3 regions of the Pseudomonas silensiensis genome follow, and region 3 is predicted to be linked to each of the others. Evidence: predicted binding sites of a transcription regulator. Region 3 holds the regulator's gene; each other region holds the start of a gene.

Region 1 (2,264 bases), on a different contig from region 3:
CCGCTTCGGAGTGACTTTGCAGGCGTTCGATCATCGACTGGATCTCGGCCGTGGACTTCTGGGTACGCTGGGCCAGCAGTCGCACTTCGTCGGCCACCACCGCAAAACCCCGACCTTGCTCGCCGGCCCGGGCGGCTTCGATGGCCGCGTTGAGGGCCAGCAGGTTGGTTTGCTCGGCGATGGAGCGGATCACTTCGAGGACGCTGCCGATCTGCGTGCTTTCGGCGGCCAGGGTACGAATCACTTCCACCGCCTGGTCGATGGTCGACGACAGCTTGTCGATCTGTTGCAGGCTGCCATCGATGTTGACCTGGCCTTGCTGCGCCTGAGACTCGGCATCGCGCATTTCGCTGGCGGCGTGCTCGGCGTTTTTCGCGACGTCGTGTACGCCATACGTCACTTCATTGATTGCCGTGGCCACCAGTTCCATTTGCTGGGACTGTTGCTGACTGCGTTGCTGGGCCTGCGCGGCGTCGTTGCCCAGTTCGCTGGAAGACTGGCCCAGGGCACTGGCGGACACTTGCAGTTCCCTGATCACCAGTCGCAGCTTGGCGGTGAAGGCGTTGAAGTGGCGTGCCAGTTGCGTGACTTCATCCTGGCCATGGGTATCGAGGCTGCGGGTCAGATCGCTCTCGCCACTGGCGATGTTGGCCATGGCGTTCACGGTTTCCTGCAGTGGACGCACGATGCTGCGGGCAATCAGGATCACCAGCAGCGCCATGATCAGGGCGATCACCAGCCCTATGAACGAGGCCTTCCAGACCTGGCCATAGAACTCGGCCTGCATGTCATCGATATACACGCCCGAACCGATCACCCAACCCCAAGGCTCGAACAGTTTGACGTAGGAGGTTTTTTCTACAGGCGCGCTGGCGCCCGGTTTTGGCCAGCGATAGTCGATGGTGCCGGCACCCTTGGACTTGGCGACGGCGACCATTTCGTTAAACAGGGCAAAACCGTCCGGGTCGCGAATCGCCGAGAGGTTCTGGCCATCGAGCTTCGGGTTGGCCGGGTGCATGATCATCACCGGCGTCAGGTCATTGATCCAGAAGTAGTCGTTCTGGTCATAACGCAAACCACGAACGGCGCTCAATGCCTGCTTCTGCGCAGCGTCGCGGGTGAGGGTGCCGGCAGTTTCGAGGTCGTGGTAATAGGTCAGAATGCCACTGGCGGTTTGCACCACATGCTGGGTTTTCTGAGCCTTGGCGTGGTACAGGTCATCGTGAATCTGCTTGAGCATCAAGACGCCCAACGTCAATAGCATCAGGACGGCCACGATCAAGATGAGCCACAAACGTCGGCTGATCGACATACTGCGCAAGCTGTTCATAACGCTGTCACTCCGGTTTCTTTTTCTTGTAATAAATGATCGCCAGCATCCAACCACACTTTGCCGATCGGTCATATCCGACCCAAGTCCAATAACGCGGCAGCGCTAATCGGGCTTGTCTGATAGGATTTCGGCCCCGCGCGGAAAAACCTGAGTCCAAGTTGATTTTTCACGGAATTTTGATGGTTCCGTCTGGATCCTGTGCGCGCGGGACTTCAGCTAGGCTGATCGCAGTAAACGTTCTGAACAAATATTAACGGGGCATGCCGTGGCGCATGGCTTCTTGGGGGATTGATGGATCTTTGGACTGCCTTTTCGGCATTGATACTTGGGGTTGTAGAAGGGCTGACGGAGTTTTTGCCGATTTCCAGTACCGGCCACCAGATCATCGTGGCTGACCTGCTCGACTTCGGCGGCGAACGGGCCATGGCCTTCAACATCATTATTCAGTTGGGGGCGATTCTGGCGGTGGTGTGGGAGTTTCGCCGCAAGATTTTCGATGTGGTTATCGGTTTGCCGACGCAGCCGAGCGCTCGACGCTTTACCGCGAACCTGCTGATCGCCTTCCTGCCGGCCGTGGTATTGGGGGTGATTTTTTCCGATTTGATCCACCAATACCTGTTCAACCCGATCACCGTCGCGACGGCGTTGGTTGTGGGCGGGATCATCATGTTGTGGGCCGAAAAGCGTCAGCATGAAGTGCATGCCGAAACGGTTGATGACATCACCTGGAAAGACGCCCTGAAAGTCGGCTTCGCCCAGTGCCTGGCAATGATTCCCGGAACTTCGCGTTCCGGCTCGACCATCATTGGTGGCTTGTTGTTCGGGCTGTCGCGCAAGACCGCTACTGAGTTCTCGTTCTTCCTGGCGATGCCGACCATGGTCGGCGCGGCCGTTTACTCGGGCTACAAATACCGCCACCTGTTCGTCCCGT
Region 2 (2,264 bases), on a different contig from region 3:
CGCGCCGCTTCAATGGCAGCATTGAGGGCCAGCAAGTTGGTTTGCTCGGCAATCGCACGAATCACATCCAGCACCTTGCCGATCTCCTGAGACTGGTTAGCCAGGGACTGCACCAATCCGCCCGTGATCTGCACATCGCTGGCCAGGGCGCCGATGGCCGTGACTGTTTCGCTGACCCGCTCCTGGCCGGCGTGTGCGGACTCACTGGATTGGCGCGTGGCGTCGGAGGTCGACACCGCGTTGCGCGCGACCTCCTCCACCGCGGTGGTCATTTCAGTGACAGCGGTGGCCGCTTGTTCGATCTCGTTGTTCTGCTGTTGCAGGTTCTGCGTGCTGTCGAGGGTGACCGCATTCAACTCGTCAGCCGCTGTCGCCAATTGCGCGGCCGAGCCGCTGATACCTTGCAAGGTTTCACGCAGGTTGCGCTGCATGGTCGCCAACGCCTTGAGCAAGCGACTCACTTCATCGTTGCCATGGGTTTCGATGGGGCGCGTCAGGTCGCCTCGTGCCACGTTTTCTGCGGCATTCAGCGCTTCGTTCAACGGTTTGACGATGCTGCGGGTCAGCAGCATGGCCAGGCCGACGGTGGCCAATGCCGCCAATGCGATAAACAGGCTGACGATCATCCGCGATGTTTCGTAATGCGCTGCAGATTTCTGGCTCTCCGCGGCGACTTGTTTGGCGAACAGATCCGCCAGGTCAGTGAGCTGTTTGCCCGAACCATCGACCACGGTTTTCATATCGATCAGCAGCAGTTTGGTCAGTTCGTCACGGCGACCCTGTTCGGCCAGGGAGAACGATTGAGCAATACCGGAGCGATAAGCCGCGAAGGTGGTTTTGAACTGGTCATACAAGGCCTTGCCTTCGGCGGTGTTGACCAACTGATCATAAGCCGCAATCTTCTGGCTCAACTCTTTGTCGCGGGTGTCCATCTGGCCACGGTAGACAGATATGTTCTTCGGATCCTGATCCAGTGCCATGCGCAGGGAAATAGTGCGGATGCGCAGCATGATTTCGCGGATCTCGTCACCGCCGCGAATGCTCGGCAGCCATTGTTTCTCCACCGCCACCTCACTGTCACGAATGCTCGACATCTGCCCCAGGGCAAAAATCCCGAGCAAAGCGACCAATACGGCAATCAGGGCAAACCCCAAGGCTGCCCGAGGAGCGATATTTAACTGACGAAGCACCATAACGAACGCCTTTTTCTTGTAGTGGCCTGGATAAGGGGCGTTGTTTCGGCAGTACCCCGTCGCCTCGTTATCGGCAAGTTGTACGATGACTGAAGTGTTGTTTCTCGAAGATAAAAAATCGAAGACAAAAAAAATCCCCGTATCTTTCGATACGAGGATTTTTAATATGGTCGGGGTAAGGGGATTCGAACTCCTGACATCCTGCTCCCAAAGCAGGCGCGCTACCGGACTGCGCTATACCCCGGTAAAAAAAAGGCACCTTTTAAAGGCGCCTTCTGCGAACAGAGCTTTTGGCGTCTGATCTTAAGATCTGATCCCAGCGTGAACTGGTTTCAAAAATGGTGGGTCGTGTGGGATTCGAACCTACGACCAATTGGTTAAAAGCCAACTGCTCTACCAACTGAGCTAACGACCCAAAAATGGTCGGGGTAAGGGGATTCGAACTCCTGACATCCTGCTCCCAAAGCAGGCGCGCTACCGGACTGCGCTATACCCCGGCTTGAAATTGGCTCCGTGACCAGGACTCGAACCTGGGACCCAATGATTAACAGTCATTTGCTCTACCGACTGAGCTATCACGGAACAACATATTTCAATTTACAACTGTGAAGCTTGCTTCACCTCTTCGACCCGTTCGCATCGCTGCGTTCGTGTGTCTGAGGCGCGCTATTCTACAATCTTAAGCACCTCTGTCAACCCCCTAAATTGCTTTCAAGTTAATGATTTGCAACTTATTTCAGATTCCTGCTTGGGGAGCTGGAACCCTTCAGGGCGACTTACTGCGGGGCGCACTTTACAAGCCTTTTCCTTTAAGTTCAACAGCCTGGCGAAAAAAAGGCCTCACAATGCGAGGCCTCTTCAATTTTGCTGCCGCCGTGGATCAGACGAAGACGATTTCGTCGTTCTCCACGACACCCTTGGCGGTATCGCCCGGCATGAAACGACCAGACAGAATCAGCTGCGCCAGCGGGTTCTCGATCCAGCGCTGGATCGCTCGTTTGAGCGGCCGCGCGCCGTAAACCGGGTCGTAACCCACCGCGATCAGCTTATCCATGGCCTCAGGGCTGAGAT
Region 3 (2,264 bases):
TTGCTCGACACAACGCGATTGTCTTCGCTGCTGCGTGTCAGGAAACCGTCGACTCGCCGAGCCAGCTCGCGGAACTCTTCAGCCCCGACTTCGCGACGCATGAACCGTCCCCAGTCGGTGCTCAAGGCCTGGGCTTCGTTGCTCAGGCCGTTGACCAGCGGCGTGGCGTTTTCCACCAGGTCCATGGTGCGGTTGGCAGCAGCCTCGGTCAGCTTGACCACATAACCCAGACGCTCGGTGGCGTCCGTGATCTGCGAGACTTCCTCGGCTTGCGGCATGTGCGGGTCAATCTGGAAATTGACGATCGCGCTATGCAGCTCGCGAGTGAGCTTGCCCACTTCCTGATACAGGCCACGATCACGGGTCTGATTGAGCTCATGGATCAGTTGCACAGCGTCGCCGAACCTGCCTTTTTCAAGGCTGTCGACCAGTTCGACCGCGTGTTTTTTCAGAGTCGATTCGAAATCGCTCTGTGAAGACTCGTTATGCTCCATAGCTCCCCCGTGGCGCAGTGGCTTCGCACATCAACCGATGCGTTCGAAAATCTTCTCGATTTTTTCTTTTAACGCCTGGGCCGTGAAGGGCTTGACCACATAGCCGTTAACTCCGGCCTGGGCTGCCTCGATGATCTGCTCGCGCTTGGCTTCAGCGGTCACCATCAGCACCGGCAGGTGCTTGAGCTTTTCATCGGCACGCACGTGACGCAGCAGGTCGATACCGGTCATGCCAGGCATGTTCCAGTCTGTTACCAGAAAGTCGATGCTGCCGCTGTTGAGAACCGGAATGGCAGTAGTGCCATCGTCGGCCTCGACCGTGTTGGTGAACCCAAGGTCACGCAACAGGTTTTTAATGATCCGCCGCATCGTTGAGAAGTCATCAACGATGAGGATTTTCATGTTCTTGTCCAATTCGACCTCCAAGCAGTCTTAAACGCGCCCAGCACCTGGACGCGCCATTTCAATCAATCCGGCAATGCACTCGATGACTGTCTGGAGCACAACAAATCGCGACCGGTGCAGCTAATCCCACACCGGTCCCGCTCGCAGTGTCCCCACACTGCCTTCAGCGCGCTCGCCACTCCCCCAAACGCCCCCGCAAGCGGGCCGCGCACTGGCTGTGTAACTGGCTGACCCGAGATTCGCTGACCCCCAGGACCTCACCGATTTCCTTGAGATTCAACTCTTCGTCGTAGTACAGCGCCAACACCAGTCGCTCACGCTCCGGCAAATTGGCAATCGCGTCCGCCAGCGCCGCCTGGAAGCGTTCATCTTCCAGATCGCGTGACGGCTCGAGATGAGCACTGGCGCCATCCTCGTGCAGCCCTTCGTGTTCGCCGTCCTGCAACAGATCGTCGAAACTGAATAGCCGGCTGCCCAGGGTGTCGTTCAAAATCCCGTAATAATCGTCGAGACTCAATTGGAGTTCGGCCGCAACCTCGTGATCTTTAGCGTCACGACCGGTTTTAGCTTCAATCGAGCGAATTGCGTCGCTGACCATCCGGGTATTGCGGTGGACCGAACGTGGCGCCCAGTCCCCCTTGCGTACTTCATCGAGCATCGCGCCACGGATTCGAATGCCCGCGTACGTCTCGAAACTCGCGCCTTTGCTGGCGTCGTATTTGGTCGATACTTCAAGCAGGCCGATCATCCCGGCCTGGATCAGATCTTCAACCTGAACACTGGCGGGCAAACGCGCCAGCAAGTGGTAGGCAATGCGTTTAACCAGTGGCGCGTAACGCTCGATCAGCTCGTACTGCGCGTCACGTGCCGACTTCTTGTAGAGGTCGTAGCCACTGGCTGTCATAGCACCGGTCCTGCCGTTTGTTGCACGAGGCGCTCGACGAAAAACTCCAGGTGCCCACGCGGGTTGGCAGGTAGCGGCCAGGTATCGACCTTCTGTGCAATCGCCTTGAACGCCAGTGAGCACTTGGACCGAGGGAAGGCTTCGTAGACGGCGCGCTGTTTCTGCACAGCCTTGCGCACACTTTCGTCGTAAGGCACCGCGCCGACGTATTGTAAGGCGACGTCAAGGAAGCGATCCGTGACCTTGGTCAACTTGGCGAACAGGTTGCGCCCTTCCTGCGGGCTCTGGGCCATGTTGGCCAGGACGCGGAAGCGGTTCATGCCGTAATCGCGGTTCAGCAGTTTGATCAGTGCGTAGGCATCGGTGATCGAGGTCGGCTCGTCGCAGACCACCAGCAAGACTTCTTGCGCTGCACGAACGAAACTGACTACCGAGTCACCAATGCCCGCAGCGGTGTCGAT

Evidence for each region. Region 3 encodes FliA, which starts transcription of late flagellar genes. Its sites were predicted from a motif close to CTAAAGTTTNNNNNNNNNNNGCCGNTAA; they were not measured.
Region 1: a site for FliA is predicted at 1,458-1,485, ahead of QF010_RS07955 (methyl-accepting chemotaxis protein). Genes of this name have one in related genera too.
Region 2: a site for FliA is predicted at 1,261-1,288, ahead of QF010_RS28620 (methyl-accepting chemotaxis protein). Genes of this name have one in related genera too.

What each region holds. Positions count from the first base shown of each region.
Region 1 is NZ_JBNDJH010000004.1:289,497-291,760, forward strand. Features, by position in the region: gene QF010_RS07955 (methyl-accepting chemotaxis protein) at 1-1,330, opposite strand, end outside; gene QF010_RS07960 (undecaprenyl-diphosphate phosphatase) at 1,625-2,264, shown strand, end outside.
Region 2 is NZ_JBNDJH010000027.1:58,357-60,620, forward strand. Features, by position in the region: gene QF010_RS28620 (methyl-accepting chemotaxis protein) at 1-1,193, opposite strand, end outside; tRNA gene QF010_RS28625 (tRNA-Pro) at 1,361-1,437, opposite strand; tRNA gene QF010_RS28630 (tRNA-Lys) at 1,533-1,608, opposite strand; tRNA gene QF010_RS28635 (tRNA-Pro) at 1,614-1,690, opposite strand; tRNA gene QF010_RS28640 (tRNA-Asn) at 1,700-1,775, opposite strand; gene clpB (ATP-dependent chaperone ClpB) at 2,074-2,264, opposite strand, start outside.
Region 3 is NZ_JBNDJH010000014.1:5,475-7,738, reverse strand. Features, by position in the region: gene QF010_RS19895 (protein phosphatase CheZ) at 1-494, opposite strand, end outside; gene QF010_RS19890 (chemotaxis response regulator CheY) at 525-896, opposite strand; gene fliA (RNA polymerase sigma factor FliA) at 1,063-1,803, opposite strand; gene fleN (flagellar synthesis regulator FleN) at 1,800-2,264, opposite strand, start outside.